2 regions of the Rhizobium sp. Nf11,1 genome follow, and region 1 is predicted to be linked to the other one. Evidence: predicted binding sites of a transcription regulator. Region 1 holds the regulator's gene; the other holds the start of a gene.
The links. The regulator LexA, encoded in region 1, represses DNA repair genes until DNA is damaged. The targets are predictions, from matches to a motif close to TGTTCNNNNTGTGTTCNG.

Region 1 (6,842 bases):
CTGCCTGCTGGTGTCGGCGGCCGCGGTTTTCCTCACCGATCCCAGCCGACCGGCCTTGCGCGCAAGTTTCATGGCGCTGGCACTTTTCGCCGGCGGCATGCTCTCAGCTCAGTTCGAGAGCTGGCGGGCTTCGACGGTGATCCTCGATTCATCCGTGACGACGACGGTGACTGGCCGCGTCGAACGGCGGGAAGGCGACGGGCGCGGGCGCTGGCGCTACATTCTTGCCGTCGCCGGCACCGAGGCGCCGGAGCTGAAACGGCCGCCGAGACGCATCACCGCGATCGTCCGGGGCGCCGATGCGCCTTTCGAGATCGGCGACATCATCACCGGAAAGGCACGTCTGACGCCGCCGGCGGGGCCCGCACTTCCCGCGCTCAACGACTTCTCCTTCGGTGCCTATTTCGACGGCATCGGCGCCAACGGTTTCTTCTATGGTGCGCCGGAGAAACTCGACTTGGAGGCAGGCCCGCAGGCGGCCAGGTCGACGGCGGACGCCCTGCTCGAATGGCTCTACCAGCTGCGCAGCAGCATCGGCGACCGCATAAGATCGATCCTGCCCGACGACACCGGCGCCTTTGCCGCTGCGCTGGTGACGGACGAACGGCGCGCCATATCGCACGCGACGACGGAGGCGCTGCGCCAGTCCGGCCTTGCCCATATCGTCGCGATCTCGGGCCTCAACATGGCGCTGTCGGCTGGCATCTTCTTCGTCGGCTTTCGGATGCTGCTCAGCCTCTTTCCCGGCGTCGCCCAAGCCTATCCGACAAAGAAAATCGCCGCTGCCGGCGCGCTCATCGCCGTCACCGCCTATTACCTGATCTCCGGTTTCGGGGTTTCGGCCGAGCGCGCCTTTATCATGATGGCCATCATGCTGATTGCCGTCTTCTTCGACCGGCCGTCGATCAGCCTGCGCAATGTCGTTCTCTCCGCGCTCATCATCATCGCCATTTCACCTTCGGAAGTATTGGGACCGAGCTTTCAGATGTCCTTTGCCGCCACATTGGCCTTGGTATCGGGCTATCAGTTGTGGAAGGACAGGCGTGTCCGCGAAAACGCTTTTCTGAAACTGCCGATCATCAGGCCGGTGGTTGCCGTCGCCGGTTTCTTCGGCGGCGTCTTCCTGACCTCGCTGATCGGCGGCTTTTCCACCGCATTGTTTTCGATCGAGCATTTTCATCGCCTGACGGCTTACGGCCTGCCGGCAAACCTTGCGACGATGCCGATTATCTCCTTCATCGTCATGCCGGCCGGATTGTTGGCGATGTTGCTCATGCCTTTCGGTCTGGACGCTCCGCTCTGGAAGGTCGTCGGATTCGGCCTCGATCTGGTGATTGCGGTTGCCAAGACAGTGTCCGGCTGGGGCGGTGATATCGGCATCGGCCGCTTGCCCGGCTGGTATTTCGCAGTGGCGGTGGCAGGCTTTCTGCTGCTGACGCTGCTGCGCACTCGGCTGCGCCATGTCGGCACATCGATCATCGCCATCTCCACGCTCATCGTGCTGCTTCTGCCGGTTCCCCGGCCGCCGGATCTGGTGATTTCGGAGGATGGCAGTCTGGTTGCGGTCGTCGCGGCTGAGGCAATAGCTTCCAACCGTGAAAACCCGCCGGATTTCATATTCGACCAGTGGCAGAGAGCGCTGGTGCTGCCGACACATGATCCGCCGAAGATGCTGGATGGTCCGGCCATTCCGCCGGAAGGAGAAGACCGCCGTGTCAGGCTTTCCCGCGATCAGCAGAACGAAGCGAGTGCAGCGATGCGGGCAGCCGCCGCAGGCGGTGAAGCAAACCGTTTTTCCTGCGTCAAGAAGGCTTGGTGCACATCAAGACTTGGCAATGGCAATATCGTCACCGTCATCGACAATGCCGCCTATCTCGGCCCGGCCTGCGATACGGCCGATATCGTCGTGACCTCGGTCCGTCTGCGTTTCAATAGCTGCCGTTCAGGCGGCACGCTTTTCACCGGCGAGACGCTGCGCAGGACCGGTTCGCTTGAATTGCGCTTCGCCGATGCCGGCCTGGAGGTCACCACCGCCTTCGATGCTTTGTCGCGACCATGGATGCGCCATCGCGCCTATGATTGGCGCAATGATCGTTTTACCGATTCCAGCCCATCCGGCGTCAGTGATAGCGACGGATGAGGCCGACGAGCTTGCCCTGCACCTTGACGCGGTCGGGCCCGAAGATGCGGGTCTCATAAGCCGGGTTGGCGGCCTCGAGCGCGATCGAGGCACCCTTGCGGCGAAAACGCTTCAGCGTTGCTTCCTCGTCATCGACGAGGGCAACGACGATATCGCCGGGACTGGCGGTACTGCCGTTGCGAATGATCACGGTGTCGCCGTCGAAGATGCCGGCGTCGATCATCGAATCGCCTTTGACCTCCAGCGCATAGTGCTCACCGGAGCCGAGCATATCTGCGGGAACGACGATATCGTGGGTGTTGTTCTGGATCGCCGAGATCGGAACGCCGGCGGCGATACGTCCCATGACCGGCACGGAGACGGAGTTGCCATTGTCGGCGACCGGCTTTGGCGCAGCGGGGGCGGCGACCGGCTGGGGCTTGCCGAGGCTGCCCTCGATGACGCTCGGCGAAAAACCGCGACGCTGAAGACTGGGGTTATAGGCCTCCGGAAGCTTGATCACCTCGAGTGCCCGGGCGCGGTTCGGTAGGCGGCGAATGAAGCCGCGTTCCTCAAGCGCCGTGATCAGGCGGTGAATGCCGGATTTCGAGGCGAGGTCCAGGGCATCCTTCATTTCGTCGAAAGAGGGAGGAACGCCGGATTCCTTCATGCGCTCATGGATGAAAAGGAGAAGCTCCTGTTGTTTGCGCGTGAGCATCGACGTCAGACCCCGTGATTGAAACAAATCCAGAACGGACACTATATGTTCCATATGTGTTCCGCAAGTAGCTAAATTTCCGTAAAAGTTCACGTCAACTCGCGGAGATTTTTATTTTCATTTGCCGGATTGGCGCACATGTCTTGCATTGAGGGAGGTGCTGTCGCACATCTCTTGTCTCTTGCCGGTTTCAGGAGGGATATTCATGAACGCGCATTCCGCCAGGTCGCACCCGCTGGATCATGTCGTGCTGCCCGTGGTCAATATCGATCTGGCGCGTGAGAGGCTCGGCAAGCTCGGTTTCACCGTCGCCGCCGATGCGCGCCATCCCTTCGGAACGGAGAATGCCTGCGTCTTTTTCGCCGACAAGACCTATCTGGAGCCGCTTGGCGTGGCGAGTGTCGACGAGAGCGAAGCAGCGGCCCGCCAGGGCAACGTCTTCATCGCCCGCAATCGCGCCTTCCGTTTCCGCTGCGGCGAGGAGGGACTTTCTGCGCTGGCCTTCCTCAGCGAGGATGCCGACCTCGATCATAAGCGCTTCGTCAGCAACGGCGCGAGCGCCGGTGAGATGTTGCAGTTCAGCCGGCCGATGCGGATGCCGGACGGTTCGGAGAGCGTCGGCAGCTTTAAGCTGGCCTTTGCAGCTGATTTGCGCGCCCCCGATTTCTTTCTCTTTACTTGCCAGCGCATCAATTCGTTCCCTACAGATCGCGCCGCGCTGGAGACGCACGCCAATGGCGTGATCGGCATTGCCGAGATCGCACTTTGTGCACCGGACCCGGCGGCATTCGCCGCCTTCGTCGGGCTCGCGATTGGGCAGGCGGCGGTGGAGAAAACCGGTTTCGGCATGAATATCGCGGCATCGAATGCAAAGATCAGCTTGATGACGCCGGAAGGGCTGGAGGCCTATTTCGAAACCACTGTCTCATCAGCCGATCGCGGCCTGCGGGGGCGGGCAATCCTCTTCACCGTCATCGATCTTGCCGTGACAGAAGCGCATTTGGGTGCTAACGGGATCACATTCACACGCAAGAACAATCGCATTCTGGTGAAGCCCACGCCCGGGCAGGGTGCGCTCTTCGCCTTCGAGGAAACACGATGAGCACCGACACGAATTCCGAAGTCAGGATCGGCGAAGGCGGAGGCCAGGTCACTTTTTCCAATACTGGCCGCTTGTCGCTGATCGCCGGTCCATGCCAGATGGAGAGCCGGGATCACGCCTTCATGGTCGCCGGCACGCTGAAGGAGCTTTGCGGCAAGCTCGGCATTGGCCTCGTCTACAAGAGCTCCTTCGACAAGGCGAACCGTACCTCGCTCTCGGCTGAACGCGGCATCGGCCTGGAAAAGGGCATGGAGGTCTTTGCCGACCTCAAGAAGGAATTCGGCTTTCCCGTCATAACCGACGTCCATACGGCCGAGCAATGCGCCGAGGTGGCCAAGGTGGTCGATGTTCTGCAGATCCCGGCCTTCCTCTGCCGTCAGACCGACCTTCTGATCGCCGCCGCCAAGACCGGCCGCGCCGTCAATGTCAAGAAGGGCCAGTTCCTCGCCCCTTGGGATATGAAGAACGTTCTGAAGAAGCTCAACGCCAGCGGCAATTCGAATGTGCTCTTGTGCGAGCGCGGTGCCTCCTTCGGCTACAATACGCTGGTTTCCGACATGCGTTCGCTGCCGATCATGGCGGCGATGGGAGCTCCCGTCATTTTTGACGCCACCCATTCCGTGGCGCAGCCGGGCGGGCAGGGCGATTCCTCCGGCGGCCAGCGCGAGTTCGTGGAAACGCTGGCGCGCGCGGCAGTGGCGACGGGAATTGCCGGCGTCTTCGTCGAAACCCATCAGGATCCCGACAACGCACCGTCCGACGGGCCGAACATGGTCTATCTCAAGGACATGCCGCGACTGCTTGAGAAGCTGCTGGCCTTCGATGCGATCGCCAAGGCCTAACGTTCAACAGCCTGACATGATCGTGGTTTAGGCCACGATACGATACCCGTTCGAAGGCGGGAAATTGCGCCATTGTAATTTGCACGCCTTCGATTATGACAGGCGTCGAACGACTTATCACCCACCGAGCAGGAAGAACCCATGACTGCAATCACCGATATCATCGCCCGCGAGATCCTCGATAGCCGTGGCAATCCCACCGTCGAAGTCGACGTCTATCTCGAAGACGGCAGCATGGGCCGCGCGGCCGTTCCCTCGGGCGCCTCGACGGGCGCACATGAGGCGGTCGAGCTGCGCGACGGCGGCAAGCGCTATCTCGGCAAGGGCGTCGAAAAGGCGGTCGAGGCCGCCAACACCGAGATCTTCGACGCGATCGGCGGCATCGATGCCGAAAATCAGATCCAGATCGACAACATCATGATCGAGCTCGATGGCACGCCGAACAAGTCGCGCCTCGGCGCCAACGCCATCCTCGGCGTCTCGCTCGCCGTCGCCAAGGCTGCGGCCCAGGCATCCGGCCTGCCGCTTTACCGTTACGTCGGCGGCGCTTCCGCCAGCCTCCTGCCGGTGCCGATGATGAACATCATCAACGGCGGCGCTCATGCCGACAACCCGATCGACTTCCAGGAATTCATGATCCTGCCGGTCGGCGCCGATTCGATCGCCGACGCCGTGCGCATGGGTTCGGAAGTCTTCCATACGCTCCGCAAGGAGCTTGCCGCGCAGGGCCACAACACCAATGTCGGCGACGAAGGCGGCTTCGCTCCCGGCCTGAAGAGTGCGCCCGAAGCCCTGGACTTCATCATGAAGTCGATCGAGAAAGCCGGCTACAAGCCGGGCGACGACATGTGCCTCGGCCTCGACTGCGCCTCGACGGAATTCTTCAAGGACGGCAAGTATGTTCTGGAGGGCGAAGGCCGCACGCTCGAGTCGGGCGCCATGGCCGAATATCTGGCCGAGCTCGCCGGCAAATACCCGATCATCTCGATCGAAGACGGCATGGCCGAAGACGACTGGGAGGGCTGGAAGGCGCTGACCGATCTGATCGGCAAGAAGACTCAGCTCGTCGGCGACGATCTCTTCGTCACCAACTCGGCCCGCCTTCGCGACGGCATCCGCATGGGCGTCGCCAACTCGATCCTCGTCAAGGTCAACCAGATCGGGTCTCTGACGGAAACGCTTGATGCCGTTAACACGGCGCATAAGGCAGCCTATACCGCCGTCATGTCGCACCGCTCCGGAGAAACGGAAGATTCGACCATTGCCGATCTCGCCGTCGCCACCAACTGCGGCCAGATCAAGACCGGCTCACTGTCGCGTTCTGACCGTCTCGCCAAGTACAATCAGCTGATCCGCATCGAGGAGGGCCTAGGCCCCCAGGCCCAATATGCCGGCCGCTCGATCATCAAAGGCTGATCCGATCTGATTTGCAATGCTCGACCCGCGCCTCACCGGCGCGGGTTTTTTCTTGCCGGCGGTTACGGTCAATGAACGGTTAATCTCTGCGCGTTATGCTGAACGAATTGGTAATGCGTTCAAGAGCATGCGTGTATGTGGACAAAGCATCATAAGAAGAGAAAGCTCGGCCGCTTCGTCATCCCGGCTATGACGGTCGCCTTCCTTTCCTATTTCGGTTATCATTGCATCCATGGCGATTATGGCCTGCGGGCGACGGAGACGTTCGAGCGTCAGCGCGTCGCGCGCGAAAGAGAGCTTGCCGTCCTGAAGGCGAAGCGCGAACATCTGGAAAGCCAGGTGGCGCTGCTGAGTGACGGCTCGCTCGACAAGGACATGCTGGACGAAAAGGCGCGATATCAGCTGAATATGTCGCGTGCGGACGAGATCGTCATATTCAAACATTATTCCAATTAACCGGAATTAGGTTAATTGGAATTTCTGATTTATTTGCAATAACTTAGCGCCGAATACGAGCCATGCAATTATGGCATTGCTGTGGTCATATTTCTTCCCTATGGTACGCGCCACCGAGAAACGACAAACCCATAGGGAGGGTTGAATGGCGCCGCGAAAGACCGCGACCGTTTCCAGCCGCAAAACTGC
Region 2 (6,842 bases), on a different contig from region 1:
GGGGAGAAGGTGGCGGCAGCCGGATGAGGGGCTGATCGCCAGTCCAAAGGCGGAATATGCCGATCTTTTTTCGGCGACTATTCCGAAAGCAGTTCGTCCATCTCAGGCTCGTCGCCGTCCTTCCGCAGTGGCCGAAAGCTCATCCGGTGCAGGGAGCAGGGGCCGTGCTGTTCAATGCCGGCGCGGTGCTGCGCCGTGCCGTAGCCGGCGTGGGCCGCAAAACCGTAATCGGGAAATACATGATGCGCCCGCGCCATCATCCGATCGCGCGTCACCTTGGCGACGATAGAGGCGGCGGCGATAGAAACCGAGCGGGCGTCACCCTTGACCACGGCCTGTCCTGGGCAATCGAGGCCGGGCGGCACATCAAGCCCATCTGTCAGGACGTAGCTTGCGGGAATGGCGAGGCTGCAGATGGCGCGGCGCATCGCGTCAAGGCTTGCCTTGCGTATGTCCGTTTCGTCGATCCGGGTCGAGCTGGAGGAGGCGATGGAAACCGTCGCCGTCGCCAGGATCTGCGCGAAGAGTTCTTCGCGCCGCTGGGCCGAGAGCTGCTTGGAATCGTTGAGGCCTTCAGGGATGCGCTTCGGATCGAGGATGACCGCAGCGGCCACCACGGGCCCCGCCAGCGGCCCGCGGCCTGCCTCGTCGGCGCCGGCGACCGGCCAGTGGCCGGCCTTGCGTGCTTTGAGCTCGAGCTTGAAATCCGGCACGAGAGGGACCGTGTCGAAAAGCAGGGGAGAATCGGGTGGCGTGCGACGTTTCATGCGGCTGAACCTCGCACGCCAACCCGATTTCCCGCAAGTCCCCGGATCAGGGCGGCGGCCGGGGACGGTCCGGCGGATGGAGGCGGTCAGGGCCATCCGCGGAAATTGCGCTCGGGGCTCGAAAACAGGGCGGATTTTCTGAGCAGCCGATGCGCAAGCTTAAAAAATCAGAGCAGCGACAGCTGTACGCCGCTGCCATCCGGTGGCACGAACAGATCGTCGCGCAACGGCACGCTGCGGCGTGTCAGCTCGAAGCGTCTCGCCGCCATTTCGAAGCGCCGGGCGATCTGCCAGGCATAGGGGCCGGCGCCCTTCATGCGCTTGCCGAATTCGGCGTCGTAATCCTTGCCGCCGCGCATCGAGCGCACCAGCGACATCACGTGCCGGTAACGATCGGGATAGTGCTGCAGCAACCAGTCGCGAAAGAGCGGGCTGACTTCAAGCGGCAGCCTGAGGATGACATAACTCGCCCCGGTCGCGCCGGCAGCCTTCGCCGATTCCAGAATGCGCTCCAATTCGTGATCGTTCAGCGCCGGGATCAGCGGAGCGGCCATGACGGCAGTCTGGATCCCTGCCTCAGACAGCGCATGAATGGTCTCCAGCCGTCGCGGCGGCGTGGCGGCGCGCGGTTCCATCGCCCGGGCAAGCTTGCGGTCGAGCGTGGTGACCGAGATGCCGACGCGCACCAGGTTTTTGCCGGCCATCTCCTGCAGAATGTCGAGATCGCGCAGGATCATCGCCGACTTGGTGACGATCGACACCGGATGGTTCGCCTTGTTCAGCACCTCGAGGATGCCGCGCATAATGCGCCATTCCTTCTCGATCGGTTGATAGGGGTCGGTATTGGTGCCGATCGCGATCACCCTCACCTTGTACCCCGGCTTGGCGAGCTCCCGCTCCAAGAGCTTCGCCGCATCGGGCTTGGCGAAGAGCTTCGTCTCGAAATCGAGCCCCGCCGAAAGCCCCATATAGGCGTGCGTCGGGCGGGCGAAACAATAGATGCAGCCGTGCTCGCAGCCGCGATAGGGATTGATCGAGCGGTCGAAAGAAAGGTCCGGCGATTCATTGCGTGTAATCGCGGTGCGCGGCTTTTCGATCTGAACCACGGTCTTGAACGGTGGCAGTTCTTCCAGCGTCTGCCAACCGTCGTCGAAGGTCTCCCGCTGCAGCGTTTCGAACCGGCCTGTTGGGTTCAGTCCCGCTCCACGCCCGCGCCGCCGGTCAACCTCGACCCGAAGACCGGAGGACACGATCATCGCATCGGCAATATCTGCCGTATTGGCAGGCGCGAATGCGGCCTGCCCTGCCAGGGACTGCTCTCTCATCGGATTCTCCCGCAGCGGAAAGCCGTTGTCTCCGCCCGTTTGTGATGATTAAATTCCTATCGATAAAACGAGAACAATGCAAGAACAAAATACGTAAAACGGTGCTGGCAAAAAATTGTGCGGCGCATTATGAATAGTCGATGTTGACGGTTGTTCTCGAATGCCAGGATCAGGAATCCGAACTGGCGCAGACCTTATCGGTATTGGTGGCAGGCGCGGTGGAAGGGCTCGTCAGCGATGTGATCGTGCTCGATCACGGCTCGCGCGACGGCACCTCGCGGGTCGCCGACGCCGCCGGCTGCCGGTTCCATTCACAATGGGATATCAAGGACATCGTGCGCTCCGCCCGAGGCGAATGGCTGCTCTTTATCGAGCCGGGCGCCAGGCCGCAGGCCGGCTGGATCGATGAGATCGCCGAATATGTGGCGCTGAATAAGACACCAGCGCGCTTTGCCGCGTCGCGCGGCTACCGCCGCCCGTTCTTCCAGCGCGTTGCCCGCGGTCGACCGCCGCTGGAGCTTGGCTTGTTGATGCCGAAGAACCTGGCGCTCGCCGCCGCCAGAAGCGGGATGCCTGTTGCCGACTTCGCCAAGGGCCAGAAGCCGCGCAAGCTTGCAAGTGAATTGATTCCTTCCTGGGTGGCGCGTGCCACGCGGTAGAATGCCCGTCGCTGCATCGACCCTGTCTGAGAGATTGTCTCTCACCTAACCCTCTCCCCGTAGAAGCGGGGTGAGGGGACGTGCCCCAATGCAACGTCGAGATGGAGAAAGCCGGCGCGGCATATCCCCTTCGCCCGCAAGCGGGAAGGTGGCGGCAGCCGGATGGCTGGTCTCGTCGCAAGCGCGCTTTGGTGATTACTTCCCGCCATCGCGCAAAGATGGCGTCCAATAGAATTTCGCGCTATAATTCACCTATGGCGCCGCCGAAGCGCCGCGCTTCGCAACGGGTGCCGTGGAATGCCGGTGAACGGCAGAACAGGTCGGCGAAAAATCTCCTCTTCTGCCGGGTTTCCGGCGAAAGGAGGTGCGTCATGCCACGCGGTAGGATTTACCGCATGCGCGGTAGGATCTACGGCGTACGCGGTAGGATCTACGGCCTGCTGGCCGTCATATTGCCGACATTGGTGATCGCGCATCCGAATTCAGCAGCATCGCAGACGATGCTCAGTTGCGCAGGCCGATCCGACGTCGTCAGTTTCCTCGACAGGAATTTCGGTGAGAAGCTCACCGCCGTCGGCCTGATCAACCAAAACGCCGTTCTCGAGGTCTATGCCGCCAAAAGCGGCACCTGGACGCTCGTCGTCACGGATGTCCACGGCATAAGTTGCATTCTGCTGTCGGGTGATAGCTGGGATTCGATGCCGGCTCTGCCGGGCATTGCCACATAACAAAGGCCAGCGCGTCGGCCTCGAAAGTCTAAATCGGGTTTTCGACGGCGCGATCGCGGCACTGTAACGGCAGCGCCAGTCTATTTCTTTGCGCCGCGTTTCAGATGCTCGTCCAGGCGCGGCATGATCTCGACAAAGTTGCAAGGCACGCTCCGATAGTCGAGCTGTGCTTTCAATATGCCGTCCCAGGCGTCCCGGCAGGCTCCGGGCGAGCCGGGCAGGGCGAAGATGAACGTGGAGTTGGCAACGCCCGCGGTGGCGCGCGACTGGATGGTCGCCGTGCCGATCTTGTCATAGGAGATACGGTGGAAGACAGCGGAAAAGCCATCCATGCGCTTTTCGAACAGCGGCTCCAGCGCTTCGGGCGTCACGTCTCGGCCGGTAAAGCCGGTGCCGCCCGTGGTGATAACGACATCGATCTCATCCCGCTCGGTCCAGGCTTTGACCTGAGCGGCGATTTTCTCCCGGTCGTCGGGCACGATCGCCCGCTCGACCAGCCTGTGGCCGGCCTCGGCGATCCGCGCCGCCAGCGTATCGCCGGACTTGTCCGTCTCCGGCGTGCGCGTATCCGAGACGGTGAGGACGGCTATGCCGACGGCGATGAAGGGCCGTTTTTCGTCCAAACCTGCCATCACATGCCTCCCGAAACCGTTTCCGTCGCCTGGAAATACCAGTCGGGCTGCGCCTCGTGAAGAGCCGCCGTCGCATCGCGCGCGGCGGCCATATTGGCGAAGATTCCGAAGCAGGTGGCGCCGGAGCCGGACATGCGGGCAAGAAGAGCGCCCTCAGCCTGCAGCATCGCCGAGATCGCCGCGATTTCGGGCACGGCTTCGCGTGCCGGTGGCTCCAGGTCGTTGCGAGCCGCGCCGATCGCCGCAAGCCAGCCTTCGGTGTGTGCGAGCCTCAGGGGTGAATTGTTCTTTGCCGTGAGCCGCCGGAAAACCTCCGGCGTCGAAACGCCCTTCAGCGGGTTGGCCAGCACCATGGCAAAGGCCGGCAGATCGGGCACGGCTTCGATCTCCTCCCCGATGCCGCGGGCAATCAGCGGCCGGCTCTCGAGGCACATGGGCACGTCGGCGCCGAGCTTCAGCGCCAGCGCCGCCAGCGGTTCCACCGGCAATCGCAAGCCCCAGAGGCGCATCAGCCCCCGCAGGGTCGCCGCCGCATCGGCCGAGCCGCCGCCGATGCCGGAGGCAACGGGCAGGTTCTTCTGGAGATGGATGTGAACAGGGAAGGCAAGGGCGCCGACAGCCTCGCGCAGGAGATCGCGCGCTCTGATTACAAGGTTGGTGTCGCCGTCGCCGGCAAGCGTCTCTCCGAAGCGGCCCGACAGGGTGAAGGCGTCGGCCTGCGCGGGCAGGAAGCCCAGCCGGTCGCCGCAATCTGCGAAGGTCACCAGCATATCGAGCATGTGATAGCCGTCCGGCCGCTGGCCCGTCACATGCAGGGCGAGATTGATCTTCGCGCGCGCCTCTTCGGTGACGCCGAAAGCGTCGGCCAAGCCCTGCTCAGGCATCGGTCGCGCCCGTCAGGACTTCTTGTCGACCGGCGGCGGGGTGACCGGCGCCGGATCCGGTTGCTTCTTGTCGGCCGCCTTGGCATCGTCGCTAGCGGGCAGACCGTTTGCGATCTTTTCCTTGATCTTCGGAATTTCGGCCGCTTCAGGCTCGGAGGCGAGCGCCCGGTTCCACTGGTAGACTGCTTCGAGCTTGCGCCCGACCCGCCAGTAGGCATCGCCGAGATGGTCGTTGATCGTCGCGTCGCCGGCCTTGATCTGCGCAGCCCGCTCCAGCTCGTCGACGGCGTCGTCGAAGCGGTTAAGGCGGAAATAGGCCCAGCCGAGCGAATCGATGATGTAGCCGTCGTCAGGGCGAAGATCGACAGCCTTCTTGATCATGGCGAGGCCGTCGTCGAGATTCCGGTTCATGTCGATCCAGGAATAGCCGAGATAGTTCAGCACCTGCGGCTGGTCGGGGTTGAGCTCCAGGGCTTTTCGGAAATTCGGTTCGGCCTGGTCCCACTTCTTCAGCCGCTCATAGGCAATGCCGCGCTGGAAGAAGACGCTCCAGTTGGCGCGGCCGGGGATTGGGCCGATCACTTCGACCGCCTTGTCGTAATTGGCGGCCATCGCCTCGTAGTCCTTGGCGTCGGAGAGCACGCTGCCATAGGCGAGGTAGCTGCGGATATCCTTCGGATCGGAGGCGATCAGCGCCTGCAGGTGCTTGCGCGCCTCGTCGACCTTGCCGCCCTGGGCAAGGGCGAGGCCGAGTTGAAGCTCGGAGATGCGTCGCATCGGCGAATCTTCCGGCACCTTCTTATAGAGGGAGATGGCGCGGTCCATCTGGTTCTGCTTTTCGGCGATGCCGCCGAGCAGCACCAGTGTATCGGCGCTGTTGGGGTCGAGCGCCTTCGCGGTCTGCAGGTAGAGAGAGACGATATCCTCGGCGCCATCGCGGTTCAGAGCACCGCCGACGGAGAAGAGCACGCCGGCGGCGCCTTCTTCGGCCGTCTTGACCTGCTGCTCCTGCTTCTCGCCCTTCTCGATGCTGTCGCGCAGCGCATTCAGCGGCGCGTAGTTCGGCAGCAGATTATCGCCGACGGAAACCGCATCGAGCGCCTTCTGCTTGTTGCCCTGCGCCGCCTCCAGGCGGGCAAGCGCCATCACCGCGCGCATGAAGGTGTCGGGCGCCGTCGCCCCGCCTTCCTTGTCGAGCACGGCGTCGTTGAGATGCTGGCGGGCCGACTTCACATCGCCGGTAACGACGGCGATCGCGCCGGCATTGTAGTTCTGAAAGATGCGGAACCAGTCCGGCCCCTTCATCTTCTCGACCATGGCGAGCGCTTCCTTGCCGCGGCCGGCGCCGACGCGGGCCCAGGCGAGCAGGAGGTCGTTCATCATCCGGTCGAGATCGTTCGGACCCTTATATTTCAGGATCGACTCGGCTGTCTTGTAGTCGTCGCGGCGCACGGCATCCATGGCGCGCACGATCGTGGTGATACGCTCGACCGAAGGATCGCTCTTCAGATCATTGGCGTATTTGACGCCTTCCTTGATGTCGCCGTTGAGCAGCAGCGAGATCATCAGCCGCTGACGGATCTCGGGATTGCCGGGTTCGATCTGCAGCGCCTTCTTGTAGAGCGCGATCGCGGTCTCGTAATCGTGATCGACATCGGCTGTGCGCGCGGCGAGGAAGGCGCCTGAGAACGTGGTGACGTTATCGGCATCGAAGAAGCTCTCGGCTTTGCCGGCATCGCCCGCCTTGGCCGCATCTTCGGCACTCACGCCGGCGACGCCGCCAAGCGAAAGGACAGCCGCCAGCGCTGCGCTCGTAAGGAGACGGATGGCAATTCTCTGCCGCATTA

Region 2: ACQ7C1_RS02005 (PA0069 family radical SAM protein) is a predicted target of LexA. The motif match lies at 2,162-2,179, and genes of this name have one in related genera.

The regions. Positions count from the first base shown of each region.
Region 1 is NZ_JBOBHU010000017.1:39,940-46,781, forward strand. It holds gene ACQ7C1_RS22740 (ComEC/Rec2 family competence protein) at 1-2,140, shown strand, start outside; gene lexA (transcriptional repressor LexA) at 2,121-2,837, opposite strand; gene ACQ7C1_RS22750 (VOC family protein) at 3,043-3,939, shown strand; gene kdsA (3-deoxy-8-phosphooctulonate synthase) at 3,936-4,781, shown strand; gene eno (phosphopyruvate hydratase) at 4,923-6,197, shown strand; gene ACQ7C1_RS22765 (FtsB family cell division protein) at 6,333-6,653, shown strand; gene pdhA (pyruvate dehydrogenase (acetyl-transferring) E1 component subunit alpha) at 6,799-6,842, shown strand, end outside.
Region 2 is NZ_JBOBHU010000001.1:408,233-415,074, forward strand. It holds gene ACQ7C1_RS02000 (ribonuclease HII) at 78-767, opposite strand; gene ACQ7C1_RS02005 (PA0069 family radical SAM protein) at 935-2,092, opposite strand; gene ACQ7C1_RS02010 (glycosyltransferase family A protein) at 2,233-2,751, shown strand; gene ACQ7C1_RS02015 (hypothetical protein) at 3,123-3,479, shown strand; gene moaB (molybdenum cofactor biosynthesis protein B) at 3,560-4,111, opposite strand; gene ACQ7C1_RS02025 (4-(cytidine 5'-diphospho)-2-C-methyl-D-erythritol kinase) at 4,111-4,995, opposite strand; gene ACQ7C1_RS02030 (tetratricopeptide repeat protein) at 5,008-6,840, opposite strand.